DNA from 4 places in the Mesorhizobium sp. M2A.F.Ca.ET.043.02.1.1 genome. Region 1 is predicted to be linked to each of the others. Evidence: riboswitches for the same ligand, from Rfam matches in the RefSeq annotation. Region 1 holds a riboswitch; each other region holds the start of a gene.
What was found. Region 1 has a riboswitch for cobalamin ahead of EJ068_RS27525 (CbtB domain-containing protein). Riboswitches for the same ligand answer to the same signal wherever they lie in the genome.

Region 1 (7,555 bases):
GCTTGCCCGGCGATTGACCACGACGCTGATGAACGACGAGTTGCTGAAGCTCCGGCGTCTGATTATCGCCAATGCCGATCGAATGCCGCAGCTTGGCCGTAGCTGGTACGACAAAGGTTTTGAGCGCATGCTTGCCTCGGTGGCGGAGTGCTTTGAAAAGCTAACCAGCCGAGGCTTGTTGCAGACCGGCGATCCCCGTTTGGCGGCCAGCCATTTCTTTGGAATGCTGCTTTGGATTCCGATGAACGAAGCGATGTTCACCGGAAGCAACCCGCGCTCGAAAGCCGACCTTGAGCGCCACGCCGATGCCTCGGTCGAAGCGTTCCTTGCCGCCTATGGGGCACGCTCGAAGTAGTCGCGCCGCCTGGCACGATCTGCGCGGCGCAACGAGCCGCGTTATGTCGCCTGGTCTCGTAGGAGGTCGGCCGGCCTCAGTCAGTTAAGCAGCGCCTGAGAGTCCAACGCGATCGGCTAGGGGACGCCGGAGGGAAAGCGAATGGCTACTATCGTACTCTTTCACTCGGTGTTGGGCCTTCGGGCGGTGGAACAGCAAGCCGCTGAGAGAATGCGAGGCGCCGGCCATTGTTGTGACGCCGGACCTGTACGCGGGATTTACGGCGCCGTCGGTCGACGAAGGGCTTGACCTGATGGGCAAGGTCGGGTCGGAAACCATCTGCGGCCGTGCCAGGGCAGCGCTCCTCCAGACTTCTCGAGACGCGGTGCTCGCTGGCCATTCGATGGGAGCTGGGGTGGTCAGTGCCGTTTGGCCAGAAAGAATCGCTGCCGCGGGCGTTGTGCTGCTGCATGGCCTTGCCGATATTCCCACAAATGTTCGTCGACACATTCCGGTCGCGGTCCACGTCGCCGACCCGGATGCGTTTGCGCTGCCTGAACAAGTTGCCGGCTGGTCGGCGGCGGCAAAGCGCAGCCAAGTCAAGGCGGAGATTTTCACCTATCCGTGGATCGGCCATTTCTACACCGATCGAGCGCTGCCGGACTACGATGCGGCCGCAGCCGAACTGAGTTGGTCGCGCGTTCTGGCTTTCCTGGAAACGATCGCACGAAAGACTTGAAACGGTTCGGTGATACTGTGAGACGCTGAATCGTTCTAGACTGTGCCGGCCCGCGGCGAGGGCAAACGGAAGATCGACCACGCAGCCGTCATCAGCGCCGCCATCGTGACCAGCAGCGCCGCCAGGCTGGGCAGGTGGAAGACCATGTCCCGCCATCTGGGCTCGATCACCGCGCCGGTGCTGAAGGCCTCGCCGCTGAACTGGCACAGGATCCAGGATGCGCCGCTGCGCACCATGTCGGCGTCGATGTCGGAGATCAGCGCCTTCGCCTGGCGCTCGGCTGCTGGCATCGTCGCCATATGGGCGAGCAGCGCCTTGGCGGTGGCAAGATAGGCGTGGCTGCATTCGTTGAACGGGCTTTCCTCGTCGCCGAGGCTTCCCGGCATCAGGCCCCAGAGGCAGTAGGTGAATTGCAGATTGCCGTGATTGTAGAGCCGCCTGAAGCTCGGATTGGTCACGGTCTGGCGTTGGGCAAGGTCGAGGATGTCGCCGCGATAGCGCGCCATCACCGCCATCTGGCCGTGGGTGAGGCTGGGGATCTGCATGCCCGGGGGAGGCGGGGCCGAGGAGCCACTATGCGCCTGCGCCGAGGCAGCCGCCAGCAGGGCGAGCAGCACTGCAACCGAGCAATTCCAGGAAAAGTGTGCCGCGGTTTTCCGTCCGGAATTGCGAGAAAACAAAAGACCAAAGCGGCTCAGCGGTCGTGTCGACCGTTGAGCCGCTTTGGCCGCCAGGGCAAAGAACCTTGGCGGCCAGCGCATGGGTTTCAGGCGTAGCGGCGGGCGCGCTGGTCGCGCATCGCGACCACGCGTTCGGCAACCGCGCCGAAGCCGAGCCCGACGACGGTCCACAGCACCAGCTGGATGCCGAGCGAGGCGACGCGGAACTGCCACAGCACCGTCGCCGAGAAGTTCTCCGGCACTTCGTTGATGTCGGGCAGGGCCGCCTTCACCAGCGCGAAGACGACGAGGAAGGCAAGCCCAGCCACGATCGAGGCATTCCAGGCGCCGAGCTTGCTCCATAGCCGCTGCGCCAGGCCCACCGCCGCCACCATCGCGGCGATCGAGATGACGATCATGATGAAGAACAGTTCGGTGCGGTAGGCGATGGTTTCGGGATTGCCGACCGCGGGCGGGTTCGCGGGGTATTTGAGGCTCGGAACCACGATCACGGCAAGGAAGCCGAGCAGCGCCAGCAGCGCCGAGGTGCCGCGCGGGCCGAGCGAGCCCAGCCGGCCATAGGCATAGGCGAAGACCAGCGAGAACAGCCCGCCAAGCGCCGCGCCATAGACCAGCACGCCGGTCGCGAGACCGATGCCTGCCTGCGTGACGCGGCTGACCATCTCGGGCTCCGGCGCCTCGCCGGCGGCCTGCGCCTGCTGTTCCTCGAAGGCGATCGCCTTGTCGACCTGCGGCTCGCCATAGACGCGGGCGAAGGCGAACGCCAGAATCCCCGCCACCAGCCCGACAAGCATGCCGCGCAGCAAAAGTTTTCCGACCATGTCAGAGTCCCTTCAAGCAATTTCCCGGAAAAATTGAGCGTTTTCCGCCCGGAATTGCATTAGGCCAAATCTCAGAACGGCATCAGCGATGCCGAAGCCGCTCCAGAGCAATTCCAGGTAAAGTGTGCAACGGTTTTCCGTCCGGAATTGCGCGTCAGACCAAAACCTAGGACGGTTCAGCCTTCGCTGAACCGCTCCTAATGGCAGGGGAAGCCGAGCAGGTGGCGGCCGTCATGCACGAATTCATGCACCATCGTGCCGCGGATCAGCGAGGTCGCGCCTTCTTCCGCGCCGACGAAATAGATCATCAACATCAGCATCAGGCCGGCGAAGATTGCCCAGGGCAGAAGCTCGCGGACGGGAATCGCAACCGGGCCGTAGGTCGGGGCGAAGGTGGTGTCGGACATTTTGACCTCCTGTGGGATGCTGCGTCCCGTTGATCCAACTGTGCTGCGGGATAAGGCCTGACTTTCGGCTGGTGCCGATCACAGTGGCGCGACCGTGCCGGACTCGCACCGGCTTCCAATCCCGTATAGCGCTAAAACACTTGTCAGCACTTCGTTCGCCTGTCAACGACATGTAATGGCCAACGCGGCTTCGCCTGGCCGAAATTTCACTGGACCACGGAGTTTTGGATGTTCGCCCGCCTGACGATGATCGCAAGCGGCGCGACGCAGGCCGCGCGCAAGGGCCGCTTTCCGACGGACGAGGCGCCGGAGCCGAGCGCCCTCGATCGCGCCGGCGCGATCGCTTCGTCGCTGCGCCGGGCCGACCGCGTCTGGACAAGTCCGGCGCTTGCCGCGCGCAGGACGGCCGAGGCGCTTGGCCTTGACGCGACCGTCGAGCCGCTGCTTGCCGAGCAGGATTTCGCGCGCTGGGCCGGCAAAAGCTTCGAGGAGGTGCAGGCCGAGGACCCGGCAGGCATGGCCGCCTGGTTTGCCGATCCGGACGCCGCACCCCATGGCGGCGAATCGCTTGCCGCCGTCGCCCGGCGGGGTGCCGCGCTGATGGAGCGGCTGGCCGGCGAGGGGGGCGGCCACACCGTCGCGCTCACCCATGCCGTGCCGATCCGCGCCGCCATCGTGCATGTGCTAGGCGCGCCGCTCTCCTCGGTCTGGAAGATCGACATCGAGCCGCTGTCGCTCACCGAGTTCCGCAACGACGGCCGCCGCTGGGTGCTGCACGCGAGCGGGGTCGCCGGCGCGAGATAGCGCCGGAAACAGCTTTTCTGCTGATGGGCCGCGGTGCAGACGAATCCTGCTGTTTCAGCAACCGCTAACGGAACGGAAACGCCTTGCTGCTATGGTGCTGCCCAGTGGCGAGGAGAGCCTTGCCTTAGGAGCCGCCGGATATGGCCAATTATCCCGAGACCGAGCGCCGTCTTCATGCGCGCGAATTCGTGCTCAAGGAAGCCACGATCATTGCCGGTGCCGTCAGGATCGGCTGCTCGGTCAGGAATCAGCACGAGCAGGGCGCGGAGTTGCGCGTCGCCGCCGATACGGAGATCCCGGAACGCTTCCTGCTCGAGGTCCCAGCCGACGATATGACCTATCGCGCCTTGGTGCGGTGGCGGCGCAACGACCGCATCGGCGTGGCGCTCTACAGCAACGCGCCGAAGGACTGACGCGGTTCTCAGCAATTCGCGACTTGATCCTGTCCGGACGGCATGCAACCCGGCACATCGGGAACGCAACCGTGGCGCGTGCGTTCATGAGGGCCGATCAATTGGGATTCGCGCATGAGCAGGACAGCCGTTTGGGTGACGCTGATCGCTATCATTCTCGTGGGCCTCTATTTGTTGCAGCACAATGGCATGATCAGATTCTAAAGCACGGCGGCGCTCTGCGCCGTTCGCCGGGTCAGCAGCAGCTGTTCTCTCCGCAGCACGGCTTGCCCGCGGCCGCCTGTTCCTTCAGCCAGCGGTCACGCGGCTTGCAGCTCGCTGGCCGTGGCGAAAGCACGACCTCGATGGCGCCGCCAACGACGCTTGGCTGGGCCGCGCGGTGCAGTTCCATCGGGCGGACGCCGTCGCTGACCTCGAAGGTCAGCTTTGCCGACTGGTCGAGGGCCACGTGATCCGAGGCCTTGCGGATGATCGCCGCGAACTTGCCGGCCGGCATATGGACCGGCCCGCCTTCGTCCACGTCCCATAGCTGGACGAAGATCTCCGACCATGATTCCGGATTGGCCTCGCAATCCAGCGCCGAGAACTGGCCCGCCTTCACCTCGGTGACATGATAGCCTGGCTTAACCGGCTGCCCGTCATAGCGGAACACCAGCGGCCTGTCCTTGTAGTCGGCCAGCGCGCCCAGCAGGTCGCCGATGGTCAGGTCGGAGGGGTCGATCGGGGCGGCGTTTTTATGATTGTCAGAAGACAGCATGTCGGCTATTCCTCATTTCAATATTTCAAGGATTATCGAAACGTGGATGAACGTCAAGCCCTGATCGCCTTTGGCGCGCTGTCGCAGGAAACCCGCCTGCGCCTGCTGCGCCTGTTGGTCGTTGCCGGACCGGAAGGCATTTCCGCCGGCTCGCTCGCCGAACAGGTGGAGGTCTCGCCCTCCAATGTCAGCTTCCACCTCAAGGAACTGGAACGGTCCGGCCTCGTCACCGCGCGGCGTGATGCCCGCTCGATCGTCTACAGCGCCGAGTACGACGCGCTGTCCGGCCTGATCCGTTTCCTGATGGAGGATTGCTGCTCGGGCCGCCCGGAGATCTGCGCGCTGGCGCTTGCCGCGCCTTGCTGCCGGCCGGGCGAGGGGACCACGCAATGACTGCCGCGCCCTTGGCCCAGCATGGCAAACCGATGAGCGGCTTCGATCCATTGCGCCGGTTCGTCGCCGAAGCCCTGGGCACCGGACTGCTGGTGGCGACGGTCGTCGGTTCCGGCATCATGGCCGAGACGCTGACGCACGACACCGCGCTGGCGCTGCTCGGCAACACGCTCGCGACCGGCGCCATGCTGGTGGTGTTGATCACCATCCTCGGTCCGATCTCCGGCGCGCATTTCAATCCCGCGGTTTCGCTGGTGTTCTGCCTCAACCGGTCTCTGCCTGCCCGCGATCTCCCTGCCTATATCGCCGCGCAATTCGCCGGCGGCGTCGCCGGCACCATCGCCGCGCATCTCATGTTCGCCCTGCCGGTTCTGGAGGTCGCGACGAAGCCGCGGACCGGGCCGGCGCAGTGGTTTTCCGAAGGCGTCGCGGCGTTCGGCCTTGTCGTCGTCATTCTCGCCGGCCTGCGCTTCGAGCGGCGGACCGTGCCGTGGCTGGTCGGGCTCTATATCACGGCGGCCTATTGGTTCACCGCGTCCACGTCCTTCGCCAATCCTGCGGTTGCCGTTGCGCGGTCGCTCACCAACAGCTTCTCCGGCATCAGGCCGGTCGATCTGCCGGGCTTCATCGTCGCCGAGCTGCTAGGCGCCCTGATCGCGCTTGCGCTGATGGGCTGGCTCCTCAAGCCCGAAACCGTTCAGCAATCCCATCCCCTGAAAGCAGAACCATGACGGTCACGATTTACCACAATCCCGCTTGCGGCACCTCGCGCAACACGCTCGCCATGATCCGCGCCAGCGGCGAGGAGCCCGTGGTGATCGAATATCTGAAGACGCCGCCGAGCCGCGAGCGGCTGCTCGAACTGATCGCGGCGATGGGGATCACACCCCGCCAGTTGCTCCGGGAGAAGGGCACGCCTTACGACGAGCTCGGTCTCGCCGGCCCGAAATGGAGCGACGAGGAACTGATCGATTTCATGCTCGCCCATCCGATCCTCATCAACCGGCCGATCGTCGAGACGCCCAAGGGCACGAGGCTCTGCCGGCCGTCGGAAGCTGTGCTGCCGCTGCTGGACAATCCGGTGTGCGAATTCGTCAAGGAAGATGGCGAGAAAATACGTCCATCGCTTAGGGCGTCAGGTGCTTCATGAAGTAGATGGACGCCCTTGGTTTGCCGAACGGGTCGACGAAATGATGCGGCACGACGCCGACTTGCCGCCAGTTCATGCGCCGATAGAGCCGCTCGCTCGCTCCGCCCTCGGCGGTGTCGAGAAGGAGAAGGGTGCGCTTTCTCGACCTGGCTTCGTCTTCCACCGATGCCATGAGCGCTGAACCGATGCCTTGTCGCTGGAAATCTCGATGCACGAGCAGCATGTAAACCTCCGCCCGGTGCAGCGCATTCGGTTCCGGCGACAGATAGAGCTGGACGGTGCCGACGAGATTGTCCTCGACATAGGCGCAGATGAGGAGACGTTCCCCGTTCGTCAGCGAGGGGAAGATGCCTTGCCAATAGGACCGGGCTTGGTCGACGTCGAACGGCAGTACGAAGCCGACGAGCGCCCCGTCCTCGATGCTCTGCATCAAGAGCCCGGCGAGGGCGTCGAGTCGCGCCGTTGCTCCGGCCTCGTCGATTACCGCGATACGCATGTGCGCTCCCCTTCGAGGCTCGATAAATAGTGGGCTTTGAGCGATCCGTGAAGATTGAAGCGCCTGCGCCCGTCCCCCGCAACCGCCACGTTCTCGTCACGGCCCTCGGAATCACGCAGATCATCGCCTGGGGATCGTCCTACTATCTGCCCGCGGTCCTTGCCGCGCCGATTGCAAAAGATACCGGCTGGTCGCTCGCATCGGTCGTTGGCGGGTTGTCCTGCGGACTGCTGCTTGCCGGGCTTGTGTCCCCCATCACGGGCCGGCTGATCCAGCGCCATGGCGGCCGTCCGGTGCTTGCCGCCGGCTCGCTGCTGCTGGCGGCCGCGCATTCGTTGCTGGCGATGGCAACCGCCTATCCGCTTTACCTGGTTGCCTGGCTGCTGATGGGCCTCGGCATGTCGAGCAGTCTCTACGACGCCGGCTTCGCCACGCTGGGGCGGCTCTATGGTCAGGCAGCACGCAGCGCCATCACCAACCTGACGCTCTTCGGTGGTTTCGCCAGCACTGTCTGCTGGCCGCTCAGCGCGTTCCTTGTCGAGCATGGCGGATGGCGCATCG
Region 2 (7,555 bases), 1.6 Mb from region 1:
AAGCACGGCGGTGACGTCGGCCAGCATGTGGCCGCGGCACAGGAAATCCATGGCTTGCAGATGGGCGAAACCGGGCGCGCGCAGCTTGCAGCGATAGGGCTTGTTGGTGCCGTCGGAGACCAGATAGACACCGAATTCGCCCTTGGGCGCCTCGACGGCCGCATAGACCTCGCCGGCCGGCACGCGATAGCCCTCGGTATAGAGCTTGAAGTGGTGGATCAGCGCTTCCATCGAGCGCTTCATTGCGGCGCGCTTCGGCGGCACGACCTTGCCGTCGAGGTTCGACACCGGGCCTGCGCTTTCCTTGCCGAGCAGCAGATCGACGCACTGGCGCATGATCTTGGCCGACTGGCGCATCTCTTCCATGCGCACGAGATAACGGTCGTAGCAGTCGCCGTTCTTGCCGACCGGGATGTCGAAATCCATCTCGGAATAGCATTCATAAGGCTGCGATTTGCGCAGGTCCCAGGCGGCGCCCGAGCCGCGCACCATCACGCCCGAAAAGCCCCAGGCCCACGCGTCGGCCAGCGACACCGTGCCGATATCGACATTGCGCTGCTTGAAGATACGGTTGCCGGTCAAAAGCGCATCGAGGTCGTCGATCGACTTCAGGAAGGGGTCGATCCACTTGCCGATGTCCTCGACCAGCTTCTGCGGCAGGTCCTGATGCACGCCGCCCGGCCGGAAATAGGCTGCATGCATTCGCGAACCCGAGGCGCGCTCGTAGAACACCATCAGCTTTTCGCGCTCGACGAAGCCCCACAGCGGCGGCGTCAGCGCGCCGACATCCATCGCCTGCGTCGTCACATTGAGGATGTGCGACATGATTCGGCCCATCTCGGAATAGAGCACGCGGATCAGCTGACCGCGCTTCGGCACCTCGATGCCGAGCAGGCGCTCGGCCGCTAGCGCGAAGGCATGCTCCTGGTTCATCGGCGCGCAATAATCGAGCCGGTCGAGATAGGGCACGGCCTGGAGATAGGTCTTGGCCTCGATCAGCTTCTCGGTGCCGCGGTGCAGCAGGCCGATATGCGGATCGACGCGGTCAACCACCTCGCCGTCGAGCTCCAGCACCAAGCGCAAAACGCCATGCGCCGCAGGATGCTGCGGACCGAAATTGATGTTGAAGTTGCGGACGGAGGTTTCAGCCATTGTGGCGCCTCAATTTGCCTTCGCCTTCTCATCCCCGGGCAGGACGTAATCCGTCCCTTCCCACGGGCTCAAGAAGTCGAAGTTCCTGAATTCCTGCTTCAATTCCACCGGCTCGTAGATGACCCGCTTGGCCTCGTCGTCGTAGCGAACCTCGACGAAGCCGGTCAGCGGGAAATCCTTGCGCAGCGGATGCCCCTCGAAGCCGTAGTCGGTGAGGATGCGGCGCAGATCCGGATGGCCGCTGAACAGCACGCCGTACAGATCGTAAGTCTCGCGCTCGTACCAATCGGCGCCGGGATAGACAGCGGTCAGCGACGGCACCAGCGTTTCCTCGTCGGCCTGGACCTTAAGGCGGATGCGCACATTCTGCTTCGGCGACAAAAGGTGATAGACGACATCGAAACGCTTGGCGCGCGACGGATAGTCGGCGCCGCAAATGTCGATGATCGAGATGAACTGGCAGCGCACATCGTCGCGCAGGAAGGTCGCGACCTCGATCAGATTGCCCGGCTCGACCGAAATGGTCAGCTCGCCATAGGCAAGCACGGCTTCGCCGATGCGGCCGGAGAGCTTCTCGCCGAGATAGGTGGAGAGTTCGTTCAACGCCAGGGTCATCGGCTCACCGTTCGATCGTGCCGGTGCGGCGGATCTTCTTCTGCAGAAGGAGAATGCCGTAGAGCAGCGCTTCCGCGCTCGGCGGGCAGCCGGGCACATAGATGTCGACCGGCACGACGCGGTCGCAGCCGCGCACCACCGAATAGGAATAGTGGTAGTAGCCGCCGCCATTGGCGCAGGAGCCCATCGAGATGACGTAGCGCGGCTCCGGCATCTGGTCGTAGACCTTGCGCAGTGCCGGCGCCATCTTGTTGGTCAGCGTGCCGGCGACGATCATGATGTCGGACTGGCGGGGAGACGCGCGCGGCGCGACGCCGAAACGCTCCGAGTCATAGCGCGGCATCGAGGTGTGGATCATCTCGACCGCGCAGCAGGCGAGGCCGAAGGTCATGAACATCAGCGAGCCGCTGCGCGCCCAGGTGATCAGCGCTTCGGTCGAGGTGACAAGGAAGCCCTTGTCGGCCAGCTCATTGTTGATTTCGAGGAAGAAGGGATCGTCCTCCCCCACCGGCCTGCCGGTGTTGGGGTCGATGATGCCCTTGGGCTTCGGCGCGACGAGGGTGCCTGAACTGTCGTTCAATCCCATTCCAGCGCTCCTTTTTTCCATTCATAGGCAAAGCCGATGGTCAGCACCGCCAGAAACACCATCATCGACCAGAAGCCGAGCATGCCGAGCTTCGAGAAGGACACCGCCCATGGGAACAGGAAGGCGACCTCGAGATCGAAGATGATGAACAGGATCGACACCAGGTAGAAGCGGATGTCGAACTTCATGCGGGCGTCGTCGAACGAGTTGAACCCGCATTCATAGGCGGAAAGCTTTTCCGGATCGGGATTGCGATAGGCCACCAGGAAGGGGGCAATGATGAGCGCCAGACCCACGATCATCGCCACGGCGATGAACAGCACGATAGGCAGATATGAACTCAGGAGTGCGCTCATGCGGCGGCTTTCCTTCGGCGGGGTAGTTCACTTTGATTACAGCAACGAACTCTAATGCGGAAGCGTGACAGTTTAACCGCTGAACCGTTTTAAGGGAGCCCATGCTGCAACGCGGCGAGGGTTAGCGCAGCGGTTTCGGTGACGCAAGTCAAACCTTGTTCAAATCGCGGCCCTGGACGCCATATCGGAAGAAACTGGTCCGATCCGCTCCTGTTTGATTTCCTTCGCTTTTTACTCCACTTTTCTCTCCTGACATATCTCCCGCCATTTGCCTGCTAGCATGGCCGGAATCACCGGCTAAAAACCAACGGACGATCGGGGCAAGGACAGCTTGATGAAGGAGAAGATCTCGCTCGCCATGGCCAGGCGCATTGCGCTTGGATCACAGGGGTTCAACGACCCTCGTCCCGCAGGGGTTCCGGATCGCCGGCACCTTGCGCGCGTGCTTTCGCGAACCGGCCTGTTGCAGATCGATTCCGTCAGCGCCGTGGTGCGCGCTCATTATATGCCGCTCTATTCCCGCCTCGGCCCCTACCCGCTTGCGCTGCTCGACAACGCCGCGGTCACCCGCAAGCGCGCGGTCTTTGAATATTGGGCGCATGAGGCGTCGTTCCTGCCTGTCGAGACCTACCCCTTGCTGCGCTGGCGCATGCAGCGCGCCGAGCAGGGCGAGGAGATGTATCTCGGCCTGGCCAAATGGGGCCGTGAGCGCAAGGAAATGATCGACGAGATCTATAGAGAGGTCGCCGATCGCGGGCCGATCGCCGCCTCCGACATCGAGGGCCACAAGGGCAATGGCGGCTGGTGGGGCTGGAGCGAGGCCAAGCACGCCTTCGAATGGCTGTTCTGGGCCGGGCGCATCACCACCGCCTACCGGCGCGGTTTCGAGCGCTATTACGACCTGCCCGAGCGCGTTTTGCCGCAGGCCGTGCTCGACCTGCCGGTGCCCTCGGTCGAGGACGCGCATCGCGAATTGCTGCGTATCTCGGCCCGCGCCCACGGCATCGCCAGCTATGGCGACCTGCGCGACTATTTTCGCCTGGCCCCCGGGGATACGAAGGACCGCATCGAGGAACTGGTCGAAGCCGGTGAATTGCTGCCGGTGAAGGTCGAGGGCTGGGATAAGCCCGCCTATCTTCACCCCGACGCCCGAATCCCGCGCAGGATCGAGGCGCGCGCCCTGCTCGCCCCCTTCGATCCCGTGGTTTTCGAACGCACGCGCACCGAAAAGCTCTTCAATTTCCGCTACCGCATCGAGATCTACACGCCGGCCGAAAAGCGCCAATACGGCTACTACGTGCTGCCCTTCCTGCTCGGCGACCGCATCGTCGCCCGCGTCGACCTGAGGGCCGACCGGCCTGCGAGCATCTTGCGCGTCCACGCCGCCTATGCCGAGGCCGGCGCGCCACCCGAGACGGCAGCCCAACTCTTCGAGGAGCTGAAGCAGATGCAGGGCTGGCTCGGCCTTGAGGCGATCGAAGTGACGCCGGCCGGCGACCTCGGACCGGCGCTGGCCGACATCGCAGTGTCGTAGCCGCGCGTTGACAGGCGCCTAGCCGTAAGCCTAAATCCTGACCCAGACGGTCTTCTCCCGGCAAAGGGAGGAGCCAAGAGGGAATGCGGTGCGGGCCAAAAGCCCAAATCCGCGGCTGTCCCCGCAACTGTGAGCGACGAGCCCCGGCCGAAAACCACTGGGATGTTCCCGGGAAGGCGGCATCTGAGGCGACGACCCGCGAGCCAGGAGACCTGCCGTCTGAGACTTTAAGTATCCGAATGCCCGGCGGGTTTTCCGGGCAAGGAGCCTGGTTTTGGATCGCAACGGCAGTTTCCCGGCAAACATCGCGGACATTTCGTCCGAGCCCGACGCGTCAGACGGCGTGACCGTCATCGTCTGCTCATCCTGCCGCGACGAGACCGGCTCGGACGCGCATCCGCGCGCCGGCGCGCTGCTGGCCGAAGACACGCGCCGCGCCGTATCGGGCGAGAACATCCGCATCCGCACCGTCGAATGCCTTGGCAACTGCAAGCGTCGGCTGAGCGCCGCGCTGTTGCGCGACGGCTGCTGGAGCTACGTCTTCGGCGATCTGGAAACGACCAGCGGCGCCGACCTCGTCGCCGGCGCAAAGCTCTTCGCCACTTCGACCGACGGCCTGATCCCCTGGCGCGGCCGGCCTGATTCCCTCAAACGCGGCCTGGTTGCCCGCATCCCTCCCCTCGACATGCTGAAGGACTGACCATGAACGCTTCCGTTTTCCGCGTGCCCTGCACCGTCGTCACCGGCTTCCTCGGCGCCGGCAAGACGACGCTGATCCGCAACCTGCTCGAGAACGCCAAGGGCAAGCGGCTGGCAATCATCGTCAACGAGTTCGGCGATGTCGGCATCGACGGCGAGATCCTGAAGGGCTGCGGCGTCGACACCTGCCCGGAGGAAAACATCGTCGAGCTCGCCAATGGCTGCATCTGCTGCACCGTCGCCGACGACTTCGTGCCGGCGCTCGACCAGATCCTGTCTCGCACGCCGAAGGTCGACCACATCCTGATCGAGACCTCCGGCCTCGCTCTGCCGAAGCCGCTTGTGCAGGCTTTTCAGTGGCCGACGGTGAAGAGCCGCGTGACGGTTGACGGCGTCGTTGCCGTGGTCGACGGCCCGGCGCTGGCCGACGGCCGAGTTGCCTCCGACATGGATGCGCTGCAGGCGCAGCGCGCCGCCGACGACTCGCTCGACCATGACGACCCGGTCGAGGAGGTGTTCGAGGACCAGATTGCCTGCGCCGACCTGATCATCCTGTCGAAGAGCGACCTGATGGATGCGGCGGGCTCTGAGCGCGCCAACGCCGTCATCGGCGAGCATGTGGCGCGCGCCGTGAAAATCGTGCCGACCGCGCAGGGCAAGGTCGATCCTTCGGTACTGCTCGGCCTCGGCCTCGCCGTCGAGGACGACATTGAGAACCGCAAGACCCATCACGACGACGAGCTCGACCACGAGCATGACGATTTCGATTCCTTCGTCATCGACATCCCGTCGATTGCCAATCCGGACGAGTTGGCAAAGCGCGTCGCCCTTGCCGCAGAGCAGGAAAATGTGTTGCGCGTCAAAGGCTTCGTCGAGGTCGGCGGCAAGCCGATGCGGCTTCTGCTCCAGGCCGTCGGCCCGCGCGTCAACCATTATTACGACCGCGCTTGGACAGCCGAAGACGAACGCCGCTCGCGGCTTGTCGTCATCGGCCTCAAGGGGCTGAACCGCCCGGCGATCGAGCGTATCCTCGCCGGCTGAGGGAAATCCGGACTGCGATGCATATCCTCGCCACAACATCCGCTTCGCTCGACGATCTCGCCGAGCCGATCGACCTCAGGCAGACGCCTGCGGATGTCGTGGCGCTGTCCTTCACCGACAGCGACCTCGCCGGCCTGGCCGCTGCTTGGAAGGCCGATGCCGCGCGGCTGCCCTCGATGCGGCTGGCGGCTCTTCGCGATCTTCGCCACCCGATGTCGGTCGATCTCTGGATCGACAGTGTCGCCCGCCACGCCAGGGTCGTCCTCGTCCGCATCCTCGGCGGCTATGACTGGTGGCGCTATGGTTGCGACCAGCTCGCCGCGGTGGCGCGCGAGCGCGGCATCAAGCTCGCGCTACTGCCCGGCGAAAGTCATGACGAGGACCAGCGCCTGATCCAAGGCTCGACCCTGCCGCGTGCGGAGCTGGACGCCCTGCTCGGCTATTTCCGCGAAGGCGGGCCGGCCAATATGAGCGCACTGGTGCGGAGGCTGGCGCGGCTTGCGGGAGCGGATGCGGCGGTTGCCGAGCCGGTCGGCGTGCCGAAGGCTGGGTTTTATCAGCCGGGAGTTGGTGTCGTTGAGAAGCCGGACTTTTCAGAGGTCGGCGATCCTTCGCTCCCCTCTCTGTCCTGCCGGACATCTCCCCCTCAAGGGGGGAGATCAGCCGTCGTCGACCCTGGCGCGTTTTCTTCAAGGGCGTCAAAAGAGCCATCTGCAACGTCTGCGATTGGCGAAACCAACGACGACAGCTCAATCTCCCCCCTTGAGGGGGAGATGTCCGGCAGGACAGAGAGGGGGGCGACGGAACTCGACGCTGGTAAGCTCAGCCCGATTGTCCCCATCCTCTTCTACCGCTCGATGCTGCTGGCGGCAGACGTAGCACCGATCGACGCTCTCGCGGAGGCGTTGAAGCTACAAGGCCTGACGCCCGTGCCGATCTTCGTCTCCAGCCTGAAAGACCCGGCGTCGCTCGCCTTCGTCGAAACCGCCCTCGCCTCGCTGCACCCCGCCGCCATCATTACCGCCACCGCGTTCGCATCCGGGGCGGAGCCCGGCGCCGAGACCCTGTTCGACCGCGCCGGCGTGCCGATCTTCCAGGTCATCGTCGCCACGACGCGCCGCGAGGTCTGGGAAAACAACCAGCGTGGCCTGGCGCCCGCCGATCTTGCCATGCATGTCGTCCTGCCCGAGCTCGACGGCCGCATCCTGGCCGGCGCCATCTCCTTCAAGGGCGAGATCGAGGCCGATCCGGCACTGGCCTTTCGCGCCTTTGCCAACCGGCCGGAAATGGCACGCGTGGCGCAGGTCGCCAAGCGGATCGCGGCGTTTATCCGCCTGCAGAGGACCAAGCGGGCCGAGCGCAAGCTGGCGATCCTGATCCCCGACTATCCGAGCGCGCCAGGGCGGACCGGCTATGCGGTCGGGCTTGATGTGCCCTCCAGTGTGCTTGCGATGCTGCATGACCTGAAGGAACAGGGCTATGCGGTTGAAGGGATTCCGCAATCGCCGCGGGCGTTGTTGGATGCGCTGGAGGTGGGTGGCCACGGGTTAAGTTCAAAAGACTACCTGCGCT
Region 3 (7,555 bases), 2.1 Mb from region 1:
GCCACCCGCATCGAGATTGCCAAGCTCAAGGAATCGATGCCGAACACCACCATGATCTATGTGACGCACGACCAGGTCGAGGCGATGACGCTGGCGGACCGCATCGTGGTGCTGAAAGACGGGGTCGTCGAGCAGGTCGGCACGCCGATGGAACTCTACAAGCGCCCCGGCAATCTGTTCGTCGCCCAGTTCATCGGCTCGCCGGCGATGAACATATTGCCGGCAAAGATCGAGAAGGCCGGCAATCCGACCGTGCTCAGCCATGTCGGCGACCGCAAGGCGACGGTACCGATCGCGACGCCTGCCTCGGCGAATGGCGCGGCGGTGAGCTTCGGCGTGCGGCCGGAGGATCTCGCGATCGCCACCGGTTCCGATTACCTGTTCGAGGGCAAGGTCGACTATATCGAGCAGCTCGGCGAGGTTCAGCTCGTCTATATCGATATCGGCCGCGCAGACCTGCCCCTGGTCGCCAAGCTGCCGGGCAATGTCGAGGTCAAGCGCGGTGAGACACTGCGGCTCAACGCAAGCGCCGGCGATCTGCATATTTTCGACGCCGACGGCCATTCCTTCACGCTGCATCGCGAAGAAGCGAAGGCGGCCTGAGCGCAGAGCCGCTGCGGCAAAGAAAAAGCGGCGGGCCTCGGCCCGCCGCTCCTATTTCAAATCACGGTCGGCTGTTAACGATTGCCGAAGTGGTCGCGGTCGCTGCCCTGCTGCGGAGCTGACTTCTGCCCGTCGCGCGACGAATTCAGCAGCTTGTAGACCGGCGAGTCGTTGCCGATCGACGAGGTGCGGGTCGTATCCACGGCGGGAGCCGGCTGGTTGACGCCGCTGTTGCCGTAATTGTCGCTGCCCGCAAAAGCAGCCGAGGAAACGGCCATGAGAGCCGCGGTGGCAAGAATGATCTTTTTCATCTCAGTACTCCTGAATTTCCTGATCCGACCGAGGCGACGGGCAAACCCGTCGCCGTTCGAAGTCGGCTGTTAGTTGTTACCGAAAAGGTTGCGGTCGGCGCCCGTGGTGACAGGCTTCTGTTCAGTCGGTTCGGACTTGCGGACCGAGGCCGTGTAAGAAGAGTCGACCGTGGCGGCCGGCGGGTTGGCAGCCTGCGCGTTGTAATTGTCGCTACCGGCAAAGGCGCTGCCGGAAATTGCCAGAAGGGCGGCGGCAGTGAGAACAATCTTTTTCATTTTTGCTACTCCAGTATCTTTATTCAGTCCGTCTAGCGGCGTGTCTTGGGAATGAAATCGCGTCGTTCGGACAGCGCTGATTTGGGTGAGCCGATCGCCGGATTCCAATCACGAAGTTTTTTCGTCTGGACTATGAATCCGCATCTTGAAGTTTTCATAAGCATGCCTATGACCATATTTTTATCGAATTTAATCAATGACTTATGTGAGTTCGGCAGTTGGCTCACCAAGTGTGTCGGAGCGCCAACGTTCACAACGTTCTGCACGCACCGTCAACAGAAACGAACCGTTCGGTTCGATTTTAGAATCTGCTAATAGTCACTTTTTGATACTGTTAACCATCGGAGCCCTCGCGAATCTCGTTCAGGGAGCGCCTCCGGAGCCGGAGGGCGTGGCGAAAGAGACGAGGCTCAGCACCATGAATACGCCGCCCATTGTCGCGCCGTATGGATGCGATGTCGTTTTCATGCCGACGGGAAACCGGCCGTCGTGGTTAGATCAGGCCATCTCAGGTGCCGCTTCGTCGCGATGAGGCGGAGAATTGGGAAGCCGGTCGAAATCCGGCGCTGCCCCCGCAACGGTGGTGGAGTGAGGTCGCAACGGGAGACCACTGGGCCATGGGCCTGGGAAGGTGTTGCGACCGCCCGCGAGGGCAACTCCAAAGCCCGGAAACCAGCCAGAGACATTTTGAACTCGACTGATCGCGGTGGGCGGTCAAGAGGCGGACGGCGCGTGCCCGGCCCTGCCGGTGGCGGTCGTTCTTCTCCATCACCACCAGTTCAGTCCTTGATGCGAGGACAGGACATGGATGCGCGCAACGACATGCTGAGGCTCCTGCAGAGCCGCAAGCAGGGCTACTCGCTTGAGCAGCCCTTCTACACCGATCCCGATTATTTCAAGCTCGATATGGAGCTGATCTGGCATCGTGACTGGTTGTTCATCGGCCATGATTGCGAGCTGCCGAAACCAGGCAGCTACATCACCGTTCAGATCGGCGATTATCCGGTGGTGCTGGTCCGCGACCAGAAGGGAAGGATCAACGCTTTCCACAACTCCTGCCGGCATCGCGGCAGCCGCGTGTGCAACACCGACAAGGGCACCGCCGCCAAGCTGGTCTGTCCCTACCATCAGTGGACTTACGAGCTCGACGGGCGGCTGCTATTTGCCCGCCAGATGGCGGAAGGGTTCGACAAAAGCCAGTTCGGCCTGAAGCCGGTCGCCTGCGAGAGCGTCGGCGGCTACATCTTCATCTGCCTGGCAAAGGAGCCCGCCGACTTCGCGCCGATGCGCGCCATGATCGAACCCTATCTCCTGCCGCACCGGCTGAGCGAGGCGAAGGTCGCATTCGAATCGACGATCGTCGAAAAGGGTAACTGGAAGCTCGTCTGGGAAAACAACCGCGAGTGCTATCATTGCGCCGGCAACCATCCAGAACTGTGCAAGACTTTCCCGGAAGCGCCGACGGTGACAGGTGTGCAAGGCGCCGACAGCGATCCGGAAATGCTTGCGCACTGGGCGAAATGCGAGGCGGCGGGTCTGCCGAGCCGGTTCCGGATCGATCCGGCCGGGCAATACCGCGCAACGCGCGCGCCGCTGCTGCGCGACGCCGTCAGCTACACGATGAGCGGCAAGCGCGCCGTGACGAAAAACCTGTCCGCCGGGGTCGCCGCCGACCGCATCGGCACGTTGATGCACTACCATTACCCGACCACGTGGAACCACATCCTCATCGATCACGCCGTCACCTTCCGCGTGCTGCCGATCAGCGCCACCGAGACCGCGGTGACGACGAAATGGCTGGTCCACAAGGACGCAGTGGAAGGCGTCGACTACGATCTGGCAGAGCTCACCCATGTCTGGACCGAGACCAACGATCAGGACCGCCGCATCGTCGAGGAAAACGCGCTCGGCATCCTGTCACCGGCTTACGAGCCTGGTCCCTATTCCGAGTTGCATGAGGGCGGTGTCATCCAGTTCGTCGAGTGGTACGCCTCCTTCATCGGTCCGCGCCTTGCCGAAGGCGGTCGCCCGGCGTTGCGCAGCGTCGCCTGAAGGCTAAGGAGATGAACGCGATGACGGATCTCGGCCTCTATCGCCATCTCGACGAGATGGCGCCCTGGAACGACAGGCTGCAGGTGCTGGAAGTGATCGGCGTCAGCGACGAGGCGCCGCAGGTGAAGACGTTCACATTCCGCTCCGACAATCAGACCTGGTTCCGCTACAAACCCGGGCAGTTCGTGACGCTGGAATTGCCGACGGCCGACGGGCCGCTGATGCGGACCTACACGCTGTCGTCCTCGCCGTCGCGGCCGTTCTCGATCGCGGTGACGGTGAAAGCGCGAGCCGACAGCGTCGGCACGCGCTGGATGTTCGACAATCTGAAGCCCGGCGTCCATGTGAAGGCCTATGGGCCGACCGGCGATTTCTCGCTGCACAGCCATCCGGCGGCCAAATATCTGTTCATTTCGGCCGGTTCCGGCGTCACGCCGATGATGTCGATGCTGCGCTGGCTGAACGACTGCGCGCCCTGGACCGATGTCGGTTTCGTCAATTGCGCGCGGCGGCCGGAAGAGATCATCTTCCGCAAGGAGCTCGAACTGCTCGGCAGCCGCATGCCCGGCCTGTCGCTCGGCTTCATGATCGAGGAGCGGTCGAGCCGCGAGGGCTGGTTCGGCCATATGGGCCGCATCGACGCGATCCGGCTGCCGCTTCTGGCACCCGATTTCCGCGAGCGGGAAATCTTCTGCTGCGGGCCCGACCCCTTCATGCGCGCCGTGCGCCAGATGCTGGAGGCCGCCGGCTTCGACATGAGCCGCTACCATCAGGAGAGCTTCGCGGCGCCGGCCGTGGAAGAAGTCCCGGCGCCGTTCGCGATGCCGGCCGGCGACGAAGCCAAGCCGCTCGCCGAGGCGGTGACGCCGGTCCGCTTTTCGCTTTCAAACGTCGGTGCGGAATGCGTCCCCGGACAGACCGTGCTGCAGACGGCGCGCGCTTCGGGCGTCAGGATCCCGGCGGCCTGCGAGTTCGGTCTCTGCGGCACCTGCAAGGTGAAAAAGGTCTCCGGCGAGGTTTCGATGAGCCACAATGGCGGCATTCTCGATCACGAGATCGATGACGGCTATATCCTGGCCTGCTGTTCGAGGCCGTTGTCGGCGCTGGACATCGAGGCCTGAAGGCTTGTCGGTCGAGGCAAGGGCCGTTGCGGGAACACCCTCGCCGGCCGCTGTCCTGCCGAACAGAAGTTCAGTGCCCGGAGGCGTCTCGTGGCGAAGGCTCGCCGAGCAATCGGCGCGCCGGATCAGGATGATTTTCCGTTGAATCGCCATCCTGATCCAGCTCTTTGTTGGAGCATGATCTCTTCCGAAAACCGGTTCCCACTTTCCGGGATCATGCTCTTTGTTGAAGCATGATCCCTCCCGAAAACCGGCACCCACTTTTCGGGATCATGATCTAAACCCCGTAGCGCTCGGTGCGGATGATCCCCGCCGGAACGCCGGCGCCGATCAAGGCGTCGGCGGCGGCCGAGACGAACGCATTCGAGCCGCAGACATAGGCGAGCCTTGGCGTCTTGGGCAGGCGCTCGACGGCCTGCGCCATCATGCGGGCGTCGACGCGCCGGGAATAATCGGAGGGCCGCCTCGCCGGTTCGCGGGTCAGCGTCAAAACCAGGTCGAATCCGTCGCGACGGTCGTCGAGGCCGATCAGCTCGTCGCGGAAGATTACCTCGTCCCAGACCCGCGCCGAAAACACCAGCGCGACGGGCACCGCCGTGTTGCGCAGCGTGCGATGACGCACCATCGCCATCAGCGGCACAACGCCCGAGCCGCCGCCGACCAGAAGGATCGGCCCGCCGTCGCTCTCCTCCCAGATGAAATGGCCGCCCAGCGGCCCGCGCAGCTCGATCTCGTCGCCGACGGCGGCCACGTCGTGAAAGAAGGGCGAGACCTCGCCGTCGTCCAGCCGCTCGATCGCCAGCTCGACGCCGCCGCCTGCTTCTGGCGCCGAGGCGATGGAATAGGAGCGGCGCGCCTGGTAGCCGTCCGGGGCCGTCAGCCTGATGTCGACATGCTGTCCGGCAAGGTGAGCGAAAGGCCGCGACGGCTGGAACCAGAAGCTGGTGACGCGCGGCGTGCGCTTTTCGATGCGGGTGATCGTGGCTGCCTGCCAGGGCGATTGCGGCGACGGCTCGGCGCTCATCGATTGCTGCTCACGCGTCGCCCCTCACGGGTCGCTGGAATAGCGCTGCTCGCGCCAGGGGTCGCCATACATGTGATAGCCGCGAAGCTCCCAGAAGCCCGGTTCGTCGCGCTCGGTGAACTGCAGCCCGTTCACCCATTTGGCCGACTTCCAGAAATAGAGGTGCGGCACCAATAGCCGTGCCGGCCCGCCATGATCCGGCGTGATCGGCTTGCCTTCATAGAGCAGCGCCACCATCGCCTTGCCGGTGACGAGGTCCTTGGTCGGCACATTGGTGGAATAGCCGTCAAAGGACAGCGCCAGCGTGTAGGCGGTCGGCGGCTCGATGCCGGCGTCGGCGAGGATGTCGTCGATCATGACGCCCTGCCAGGGCGTGTTGAATTTTGTCCAGGCCGTCACGCAATGGATGTCGCGCGTCATCTTGCTTTGCGGCAGCGCGTTGAACTCCGCCCAGTTCCATTTCTTGATTGGCTTCGGCCCCTGCTTGAGGGTGAAAGACCAATCCTCCGTGCGCACGCGCGGCGTCGGCCCGGCCGAAAGCACGGGAAAACCCTGCTCCAGATACTGGCCGGGCGGAATGCGCGCATCGGTGTCGGAAGGGGGACGCCGTCCGGAAAAGAAGCCGCGCGTGACCATCAAGACATCCCTCGTGCCGGATTTGATCGACTGCAGGGAGTGTTCTCGAATACGCCTCGGGGGGCAACAGAAATCTTGAGGCAGAGCCCGCCGAAGATACCGGCAGGCCCTGCCGAAGCGCTTCTCAGCCGGCGGCGAAAGGCACGGCGACGAAGATCTGCGCGTCACCGCGATCGATCAGCAGGAGAACCGACTTCCTGCCGGACTTGCCGGCCTCGGCGATCGCCTGATTGGCCTGCCTGGCCGTCTTCACCGGCGTCTGGTCGACACCGACGATGACGTCGCCCGGCTGGATGCCGGCGGCCGAAGCCGCCTTGTCCGGATTGACCCGCTCGACCACCGCGCCGCGCTGGTTGCCGGCAAGGTTGAGCTGGTCGCGGATATCGGGCGTGAGGTCGGTCAGGCCGAGGCCGAGCGATGGAACGCGCAAGCCCTGTTCGGCCGACGGGCCGCGGCCTTCATTGCCGCTCGACGCCGTCTTCTGATCTTCGGCGTTGCGGCCGACATCGGCGGAGATCTGCATCGCCTTGCCCTTGCGCCAGATGTTGACGGTCTCCTTCGCACCAGGCGACACGTCGGCGACGGCGCGCGACAGGTCCTTGGGATCCTTGATCTCCTGACCGCCGAAGCCGGTGATGACATCGCCGGTTTCAATGCCGGCCTTGGCCGCCGGCGATCCGTCGGTGACCTGGGAAACCAGCGCGCCACCGGGATGGTCGAGGCCGATGGCACTGGCTACATCAGGCGTGACCGGCTGGATCTGCACGCCGAGATAGCCGTATTCGATGTCGCCGCCCTTCATCAGCTTGGCGACGACCTTCTCAGCCTGATCCGACGGGATGGCGAAGCCGACGCCGACGCTGCCGCCATTGGGCGAATAGATGGCGGTGTTGATGCCGATGACATTGCCGTTGACGTCGACCAGCGGGCCGCCGGAATTGCCGTGGTTGATCGGCGCATCGATCTGGATGAAGTCGTCGAACGGCCCGCTGTGCAGGTCGCGGCCGCGCGCCGAGACGATGCCGGCGGTGACGGTGGTGCCGATGCCGAACGGATTGCCGATCGCCAGCACCTGGTCGCCGGTCATCAGCTTGCTGGAATCGCCCCATTTGACGGTCGGCAGCGGCTTGTCGGCCTTGATCTTGAGCACTGCGAGATCGTTCTTGGCGTCATGGCCGACGAGCTTGGCTGGAAGCTCGGTGCCGTCGTCGAGCGTCACCTTGATTGAGCTTGCGCCATCGATGACGTGATTGTTGGTCACGATGGTGCCGTCGGCGCCGACGATGAAGCCGGAGCCGAGCGCCTCGGCCCGCTGCCCCTGCTGCTGCGGCGGCGTGCGCGGCATCGGCATGTCCTGGTCACCGAAGAACTGCTGGAAGAACTGGTCGAATGGCACATTGCCGCCAAGGGGCGAACCGTCATCACCCACCTGTGGCTGCGCCTTCATGATCGAGGTGATCGTGACGACCGCCGGCTTGGTGACGGCGATTACCGGGGCGAAAGAGCCGTTGGGGGCCGTGATGCCGGCGACC
Region 4 (7,555 bases), 510 kb from region 1:
GCGAAGCAGGAGCGAAGCTCCGTCCCGGAGACCCTGGAATCCATGCCGTGACTCTGGCCGAAGAGCGCAGCGGAGCAGAATTCTGCACCGTTGCAACGCTTGGAAGTCACGGCATGGATCCTATGGTCTGCGCCGCGTCGCTTCGCTCCTTGCTCCGCCATAGGATGACGACGCAAGGGACGTTTCGGCCAATCGCCAAGGCATGCACCTAGAAACGCATATCCGAGCCGTTAAAAATTCTGTGTGCTCGAGAACTAACCCTCAGGCAGCGGAATGAAGTCCTCCTCATCGCCAGGAACGATATCGAAGCGGCCAGTCTTCCATTCCTGCTTGGCCTGTTCGATGCGTTCCTTCGAGGACGAGACGAAATTCCACCAGATGTAGCGCTGGGAACCCAGCGAGGCGCCGCCGAACAGCATGAAATGCGCGCCGCGCTCGGAGGAGACGACGATCTCCTCGCCCGGCTTGAACACAAGGAGCCGCTCGGCCGGAAAAACATCGCCGGCGATCGAGACGTCGCCTTCCAGCGTGTAGATGGCGCGTTCCTCGGCATCGGCGGGGATCTGCACGCTGGCGCCCGCCGCCAGGCGCAGATCGGCGTAAAGCGTGTCCGATGCGGTCGCGACCGGCGAGCGCAGGCCGGAGAACTCGCCAATGACGACGCGGCCGCTGACGCCTTCGGCATCGATCTGCGGCAAGCGGGCGACGGACGTGTTCGCGAAGACCGGGGCGATCTCCTCCTTGCCGTCCGGCAGCGCCAGCCAGGTCTGCAGGCCGGAGACCGACATCGGCGCGCCGCGCAGTTCCTCCGGCGTGCGCTCGGAGTGAACGATGCCGCGCCCGGCGGTCATCAAATTCACGTCGCCGGGTGCGATCACCATCTCGGTGCCGAGCGAGTCGCGGTGCCTGATCTTGCCGTCGAACAGATAGGTGACGGTGGAGAGCCCGATATGCGGGTGCGGGCGCACATCGAGCGCGTGGCCGGCGCGCAGGATGGCCGGGCCCATGCGATCAAAGAAGATGAACGGCCCGACCAGACGACGCTTTGCCGTCGGCAAGGCGCGGCGCACCTCGAACCCGCCGATATCCTTGGCGTTGGGGATGACCATCAGCTCGATCTGGTCGCAGGCGAAAGCGTCGCCTGGTTCAGGGTCGTTTCCCGGAAAAAAGCTCATGATGTTCCCTCAGGCGAAAAGCAGCGCCGACCTGGCCTTCGCCTTGGCGGCCTCTTCCTCGCGATTGCGCGGTTCCTGGCTGGTTTCGAGCGAATCGATCAATTCGCGCGCGGCGGCCGCAATCGCCTCCACGGCGTGATAGAAAGCATGCTCGTTGCGCTTGGACGGCTTGGTCGAGCCGCTCAGCTTGCGCACAAATTGCAGCGCTGCGTCATGCACCTCGTCATTGGTCGCCGGCGGCTCGAAATTGGCCAGGGTCTTGATGTTGCGGCACATGGCTTGAACTCCTTACCTGCTTGCTCTGCCACCCAAACTATTCCGCGTCGAGCGGCTCCGTGCCCACCGGCTTGCCGTCGCGCGACAGCCTGATCTTCTCGACCTTGTCCTCGGCCGCCTTGAGCAGCCGGTCGCAATGCGCCTTCAGCGCCTCGCCGCGCTCATAGATCTTGATCGACTGGTCGAGCGGCACGTCGCCGCGCTCCAGGTCATCAACGATCTTCTCCAGCGCGTCGAGCGCCTGTTCGAAGCTCATCGTCTTGACGTCCTCATTGCCTTCCACTGCCATACCCTATCCCTTCATCAGCCGCCCGACATGGGCGGCGACTGAAAATGCCAGTCCCTGCAGATCGTAGCCGCCTTCCAGCAGGCTGACGAGCCTGTTGGAGCTGTGGCGGCCGGCGCGTTCCATCAACTGGCCGGTCGCCCAGTCGAAATCGTCCTCGGTCAGATTGATCTCGGCCAGCGGATCGCGGTGATGCGCGTCGAAGCCGGCAGAAATGATGATCAGGTCCGGCGCGAACGCATCGATCGACGGCAGCACGCGCGACAGGAAGGCGTCGCGGAACATGTCGCTGCCGGTCCGCGGCGCGAGCGGCGCGTTGACGATGTTGCCGGCGCCGGTCTCGCTCTTCGCCCCGGTGCCCGGGTAGAGCGGCATCTGGTGGGTCGAGCAGTAGAGCACCGACGGGTCGTCCCAAAAGATGTCCTGCGTGCCGTTGCCATGATGGACGTCCCAATCGACGATGGCGACGCGCTCGGCCTGATGCTTCTTCTGCGCATAGCGGGCGGCGATGGCCGCCGTGTTGAACAGGCAGAAACCCATCGCCGTAGCCTTTTCGGCATGATGTCCCGGCGGGCGGGCGGCGACGAAGACATTTGAGGCGCGGCCCTCGAAGACGTCGTCGACCGCCGCGTTGGCCGCGCCGATCGCCGTCACCGCGGCCTGCCAGCTTTTCGGGCTGGCGCTGGTGTCGGCATCGATCGAGACGATGCCGGTCCGAGGGATCGCCGCACGCACGCGCTCGACGAAAGTCTCGGGGTGCGCATAGAGGATGGTTTTCTCATCGCCTTCCGGCGCCTTGACGCGGTCGAGCGCCGAAAACGCCTCGTCGTCCAGCACGCGCTCGATGGCGCGCAGGCGGTCGGGCCGCTCGGGGTGGCCGGGCGGCGTGAGGTGTTCGAGGAAGATTGAGTGCGTGTAGAGACGGGTGGCCATGGCGCCTAATCTAGGCACCCGCGGCCGTAATGACCATGTTTGAAAAGCCGAATGGCTGGGGAAATTGCGCCAGCCCATGTCGTCCGCGCCATTGGCGGGTGCCGAACTTCGCGGTAAGGTCGTCCCGCTGCCTGGTGCCCGCGACGCGGGAGAATCGGGAACACGGTTTTATTCCGTGGCGTGCCCAACGCTGTGAGGGGGACCGCGCCGGCAAATGCCACTGTCGATGACGGGAAGGCGCCGGAGCGGGACGATCCCGAGCCAGAAGACCGGCCCGGCAGACATGGTTTTCCGCTTGGTCAGGCGGGGGACTGCTTGTCGCAAGGGGAAAAGCGATGACGGCAGCAGCGATCGCCGCGTGTGGCGACGACTTTGACCAATTGGCGCGCGACGCGGTGTACCGGGCGATGTTCACCAGGCGCGACGTGCGCAGCCATTTTGTACCCGACAATCTGGATGACTGTGTGCTGGCGCGGCTTCTCACCGCCGCGCACCATGCGCCGTCTGTTGGCTACATGCAGCCGTGGAATTTCATCGTCATCCGTGATGCCGAGCGGCGCAGACAGGTGCGCGACCTGTTCCTCGCCGCGCGCGAGCAGGAATTGCCGGCGATCGAGGCGGAACGGCAGGCGCTCTACCGGAAGCTGAAACTCGAAGGCATCTGCGAAAGCGCGCTCAATCTTTGCATCACCTGCGACCGGCAGCGCTCGAAGGACTCGCCGCTCGGGCGCTGGCACAATCCGGAGATGGATCTCTACAGCACCGTCTGCGCGGTGCAGAATTTCTGGCTGGCGGCACGCGCCGAAGGCGTCGGCGTCGGCTGGGTGAGCATCATCGAGATGGAGGCGCTGAAGCGGCTTCTGTCGATCCCGGAGCATGTCACGCCGATCGCCTATCTCTGCGTCGGCCCCGTCTCGGAATTCGCGCCGAGGCCCGACCTCGAGGCGCATGGCTGGGCCAAGCGTCTGCCGCTGCCCGAGTTGGTGATGAGCGAGACGTTTCGCGGCGCCGGCGAGGCGCCGCTCAAGTCGGCGATTGCAAGGCTAGGTCGCCAGCAGTGATCAAGCGGCCCGGGGCGTATCCCAGCGCGAGCCGCCGCCGAAGGAGCCCAGCGCCTTGTCGCGCAGCTCCCTGAATTTGGACGAGGCCTCGGCGAGCCGCGTGTCCCATTCGGGGTTGGGCACCTGGCCTTCGATGGCTTCGAAATAGACCTGCATCAGCGAGGCGATGGCGAAGGGCTCGATGAAGGCCGCCTTGAAGGCCCAGGCAAAGACGATGGCCAGCACGAAGGCCCAGCCGGCCAATTGTCCGGGCATGACCCACAGGATCGCGGCGGCGGGCGCCAGCATCAACAGGAAGATGACGAAGGACACGCCCCACATGATCACCGCCAGCCACACGGCGTTCTTGACCATGTGCTTGCCGTTCTGGGCGTAAAGCACGACGCCTTGCCGGGCCGTCTCGAAGGGCGAGTTCGAATTGATGCGGATGTTGTAGCCGAGGATGATTTCGTCGACATAGGTCAGAGACAGGCGGATCACCGTGTTGATGAAGCTGACTAGGCCGCTCAGGCCCGGAATGGGCAGGAAGGCGGCAACGCCGCCGATCAGGCCGGTGATGGCGCGGATGGCGCCCTTGACCAGCTGGTCCACGACGAAAAGGATGTTGGCCTCGGCGAAACGCTGGCTGACCACTTCCTTGGCATAGGCGATCTGGCCCTGGCCGTCGGGCACGTCATGGCCGTCGATCAGATGTACCATGACGGCGATATGGCCGGCTTTCAGCACATAAAGGATGTATTCGCGGATCCAGTAGACGGCGATCGACACGATGCCGAAGCCGACCACGCCACCCCACAGCGCAAAGGACATCGGTCCATCCGGATCGGTCGAGATATGACCGACACCGTAGCCGACGCTGGCGCCCGTGCCGGTCGCCATGATGTAGGCGACTGTGATGCCGAAATAGACGATCATGCGAAAGACGATGAACGGCCATGTCCGCATCATGATGGACACAGACCGGCCAATGCTGAAGTCCCACATGGCCCCGACTCTCCACGCCCTAAGAGATGGCGCAGGAGGATGCGCTCGCCCCATAGATTGTCAATCGCGGCAGGGTTGCACCGGCCCGAAACCGGTGCACAACGCGGTGGCTTGGTTACCCAAGCGTGCCTCAGGGCTTTTGGCGTAAGCCTTCGAGCAGTTGCTTGAAGGCGGCGATCGCCTTCTTCGAGGTGGCTTCCGGATCATTCGAATTGGCGATGCGCTGCGCGGCCTGGCTGCTGGCACCATTGATCAGCCGCGAGGTTGTCTCAGGGTCGACATCGGTGACGACCACGCCCTCTTCCTGCAGCTTCGTCAGGTGGTCGGTCATCGAGGCGATGCAAGCGCTGGCATTCGGCCACTGCGCCGGGTCACCGAGCACCGCCGGGCCGTCGCGGAACATGATGCGCTGGATTTCCGGCTCCAGCGCCATCTCGATATAGGTGGTGCACTCGTCGACGAAATGCTGCCAGCGCGTCGGCGCCCTCGAGGCCACCTCGTTGACGCGCAAGGCCATTTCGCGGTCGATCTCGGCGATCACGGCCTGCAGCAGCCCCTTCTTGTCGCCGAAATGATGGTAGAGCGCGCCGCGCGTGAGGCCGGCCGACGCGGTGAAATCGTCCATCGAGGACTCGGCATAGCCGACCGTGCCGAAGGCGTGGCGGGCGGCCGCGATCAGCTTGGCGCGCGTCTCGGCGATCATCTCCTTGCGCGGTCTGTGCATGGCTCTGGCCCTATTCACATACGCTTCGTATGCCAATCGACATACGCGGCGTATGAACTATCTCACATTCATACGCAACGTATGTAATTGTGGTATGCACCCTTGTCGAGGAGCAGGATCATGCGAAACCCCTATGTGGACATCTTTCGGGCTCCTGGCACGAAAGGCTTCGCCACAGCCGCCTTCGTCGCGCGCTTGCCGATCGCAATGGCACCGATCGGCATCGTGGCGATGCTGTCGCAGACGCATGGCGAATATTGGCTGGCCGGCGCCGTCTCGGCCACCTATGCGCTGGTCAACGCTTTTCTTTCGCCGCAGGTATCGCGGCTGGTGGACCGCCGCGGCCAGACGGCGATCGCAGCACCCATGACGCTTGTCTCGGCGCTTGCCTTCGTGACATTGATTATCGCGGCCAACCGGCACTGGCCGGCTTGGACCTTGTTCGGTTCGGCCCTGCTCGCCGCCGCCATGCCCAGCATCCCGGCGCTGGTCAGGGCGCGCTGGACCGAGATCTTTCACGATCGGCCGGAGTTGAACACCGCCTTCGCCTTCGAATCGGCCGCCGACGAGCTGGTCTATGTCGCAGGCGCCTCGCTGTCGGTGGGGTTGAGCGCAGCGCTGTTTCCCGAAGCCGGCATGGTCGTCAGCACACTGCTGCTTGCGCTGGGCTCGGCGGCATTCCTGCTGCAGCGCTCTTCCGAACCACCCATCCGCCCGGCCGAACATGGCGCGACCGGTTCGGCGATCCGCCTGCGCGCGGTCCAGATTATCACCTTCGCGCTGATCTTCGTCGGCGCGACCTTCGCCACCACGGAAGTCACCACCGTCGCTATCACCAAGGCGCTCGGCCAGCCCGAGGCGGCGAGCCTCGTCATCGGCGTCTATGCGCTGGGATCCTTCGTGGTTGGAATCATCGTTGGCGCGCTCAGCCTGAAGGCGCCGCTGCAGCGGCAGCTGGCGCTCGCGGTCACCGTGATCGCGCTCACCACTTTGCCGTTGCTTTTCGTCGACACCGTGCCGACGCTGGCGCTGGCGGTGTTCGTCAGCGGCGTCGCGATCTCGCCGACCTTCATCACCGCCTTCGGCCTGATTGAACGCCACGTGCCGGCCGCGATGCTCACCGAGGGCGTCACCTGGGTAACGACCGGCATCGGCATCGGCATGGCGCTGGGTTCCTTCGCCGCCGGCTGGATGGTCGACACTTTCGGTCCACAGAACGGATTTTGGGTCTCGGTGGCTGCAGGAGGGGTCGCACTGGTCACCGTGCTTGCTGGTCAATGCCGGCTGGCGACGGACGATTGCGATGTGGACAGAGGCGAAGCGGTGGCGCCTGCGGAGTGACGGTTATTTGGCCGACGTTGCGGTTAGCCCGAGACCTACGCGACGTCGTCATCCACGGGCGAAGCGACGCGCAGCCGAGCGGAGACCCGAGGATCCTTTCCGTGACCTTGATCGTAGGACGCTACGGAGCGGAATTCTGCACTGTCGCAACGCGTGAAAGTCACGGAATGGATCCTCGGGTCTGCGCGCGTCGCTTCGCTCCTTGCTCCGCCCGTGGATGACGACGTCGGATAGGTTTCGGCCAATCGCCTGCGTTGCGGAGGGTTCGGACAACCGCCTATGTCGCCGAGGCTTCGGTCAGTCAGCGACACGCGGGCTGCAACGCCGCCGTAGGGCCTCCCGCTCGTCAACCCTTTGACGACTAAAGAATTTCGGTCTTGGCGATGTGGATGCCGAAGCCCTCGAGGCCGACATAGTGGCGCTCGCGCGAGGCGATCAGGTTGATCGAGGAGATGCCGAGGTCCTTGAGGATCTGGGCGCCGAGGCCGATCTCGCGCCATTCGTTCTCGCGGCGGCGGGCTTCCTCGTGATCCTCGCGGTCGCCGCTTAGCGGCCGCTTGCGCTCCTGGTGGGCGACGCCGACCGAGCCTTCGCGCAAATAGACGATAACACCGCGCCTGCGCTCGCCCATCGCCTTCATGATGCCGTCAAGCCGGTGGCTGGTGCCGAACACGTCGGTCACGACATCCTCCGGATGCAGGCGCACCGGGACCTCCTCGCCGTCGCGGATGTCGCCGAAGACGACCGCCAGGTGGTGCATGGAATCCCATGGCAG

Region 2: linked by a shared signal. The riboswitch ahead of EJ068_RS03435 (DUF1636 family protein) and the one ahead of EJ068_RS27525 (CbtB domain-containing protein) in region 1 are both predicted to bind cobalamin.
Region 3: linked by a shared signal. The riboswitch ahead of EJ068_RS17755 (aromatic ring-hydroxylating dioxygenase subunit alpha) and the one ahead of EJ068_RS27525 (CbtB domain-containing protein) in region 1 are both predicted to bind cobalamin.
Region 4: linked by a shared signal. The riboswitch ahead of bluB (5,6-dimethylbenzimidazole synthase) and the one ahead of EJ068_RS27525 (CbtB domain-containing protein) in region 1 are both predicted to bind cobalamin.

What each region holds. Positions count from the first base shown of each region.
Region 1 is NZ_CP034445.1:5,773,251-5,780,805, forward strand. It holds gene EJ068_RS27505 (TetR/AcrR family transcriptional regulator) at 1-355, shown strand, start outside; gene EJ068_RS27510 (dienelactone hydrolase family protein) at 588-1,073, shown strand; gene EJ068_RS27515 (hypothetical protein) at 1,109-1,690, opposite strand; gene EJ068_RS27520 (CbtA family protein) at 1,840-2,574, opposite strand; gene EJ068_RS27525 (CbtB domain-containing protein) at 2,772-2,981, opposite strand; adenosylcobalamin (AdoCbl) riboswitch at 3,028-3,105, opposite strand; gene EJ068_RS27530 (histidine phosphatase family protein) at 3,210-3,785, shown strand; gene EJ068_RS27535 (PilZ domain-containing protein) at 3,926-4,198, shown strand; gene EJ068_RS27540 (DUF6428 family protein) at 4,434-4,955, opposite strand; gene EJ068_RS27545 (metalloregulator ArsR/SmtB family transcription factor) at 4,998-5,348, shown strand; gene EJ068_RS27550 (MIP/aquaporin family protein) at 5,381-6,079, shown strand; gene arsC (arsenate reductase (glutaredoxin)) at 6,076-6,498, shown strand; gene EJ068_RS27560 (GNAT family N-acetyltransferase) at 6,476-6,994, opposite strand; gene EJ068_RS27565 (MFS transporter) at 7,042-7,555, shown strand, end outside.
Region 2 is NZ_CP034445.1:720,650-728,204, forward strand. It holds gene EJ068_RS03410 (NADH-quinone oxidoreductase subunit D) at 1-1,152, opposite strand, end outside; gene EJ068_RS03415 (NADH-quinone oxidoreductase subunit C) at 1,162-1,767, opposite strand; gene EJ068_RS03420 (NADH-quinone oxidoreductase subunit B) at 1,772-2,353, opposite strand; gene EJ068_RS03425 (NADH-quinone oxidoreductase subunit A) at 2,344-2,709, opposite strand; gene EJ068_RS03430 (winged helix-turn-helix domain-containing protein) at 3,044-4,243, shown strand; cobalamin riboswitch at 4,274-4,478, shown strand; gene EJ068_RS03435 (DUF1636 family protein) at 4,518-4,943, shown strand; gene cobW (cobalamin biosynthesis protein CobW) at 4,946-5,983, shown strand; gene EJ068_RS03445 (cobaltochelatase subunit CobN) at 6,001-7,555, shown strand, end outside.
Region 3 is NZ_CP034445.1:3,690,760-3,698,314, reverse strand. It holds gene ugpC (sn-glycerol-3-phosphate ABC transporter ATP-binding protein UgpC) at 1-603, shown strand, start outside; gene EJ068_RS17765 (DUF680 domain-containing protein) at 678-914, opposite strand; gene EJ068_RS17760 (DUF680 domain-containing protein) at 984-1,190, opposite strand; cobalamin riboswitch at 1,684-1,886, shown strand; gene EJ068_RS17755 (aromatic ring-hydroxylating dioxygenase subunit alpha) at 1,995-3,242, shown strand; gene EJ068_RS17750 (hybrid-cluster NAD(P)-dependent oxidoreductase) at 3,263-4,363, shown strand; gene EJ068_RS32690 (hypothetical protein) at 4,454-4,600, shown strand; gene EJ068_RS17745 (ferredoxin reductase) at 4,641-5,387, opposite strand; gene EJ068_RS17740 (sulfite oxidase-like oxidoreductase) at 5,412-6,023, opposite strand; gene EJ068_RS17735 (DegQ family serine endoprotease) at 6,148-7,555, opposite strand, start outside.
Region 4 is NZ_CP034445.1:5,260,797-5,268,351, reverse strand. It holds gene EJ068_RS24950 (pirin family protein) at 255-1,175, opposite strand; gene EJ068_RS24945 (DUF2277 family protein) at 1,185-1,451, opposite strand; gene EJ068_RS24940 (exodeoxyribonuclease VII small subunit) at 1,489-1,740, opposite strand; gene EJ068_RS24935 (histone deacetylase family protein) at 1,744-2,670, opposite strand; cobalamin riboswitch at 2,786-2,963, shown strand; gene bluB (5,6-dimethylbenzimidazole synthase) at 3,006-3,731, shown strand; gene EJ068_RS24925 (hypothetical protein) at 3,732-4,715, opposite strand; gene EJ068_RS24920 (TetR/AcrR family transcriptional regulator) at 4,846-5,439, opposite strand; gene EJ068_RS24915 (MFS transporter) at 5,560-6,780, shown strand; gene ribB (3,4-dihydroxy-2-butanone-4-phosphate synthase) at 7,142-7,555, opposite strand, start outside.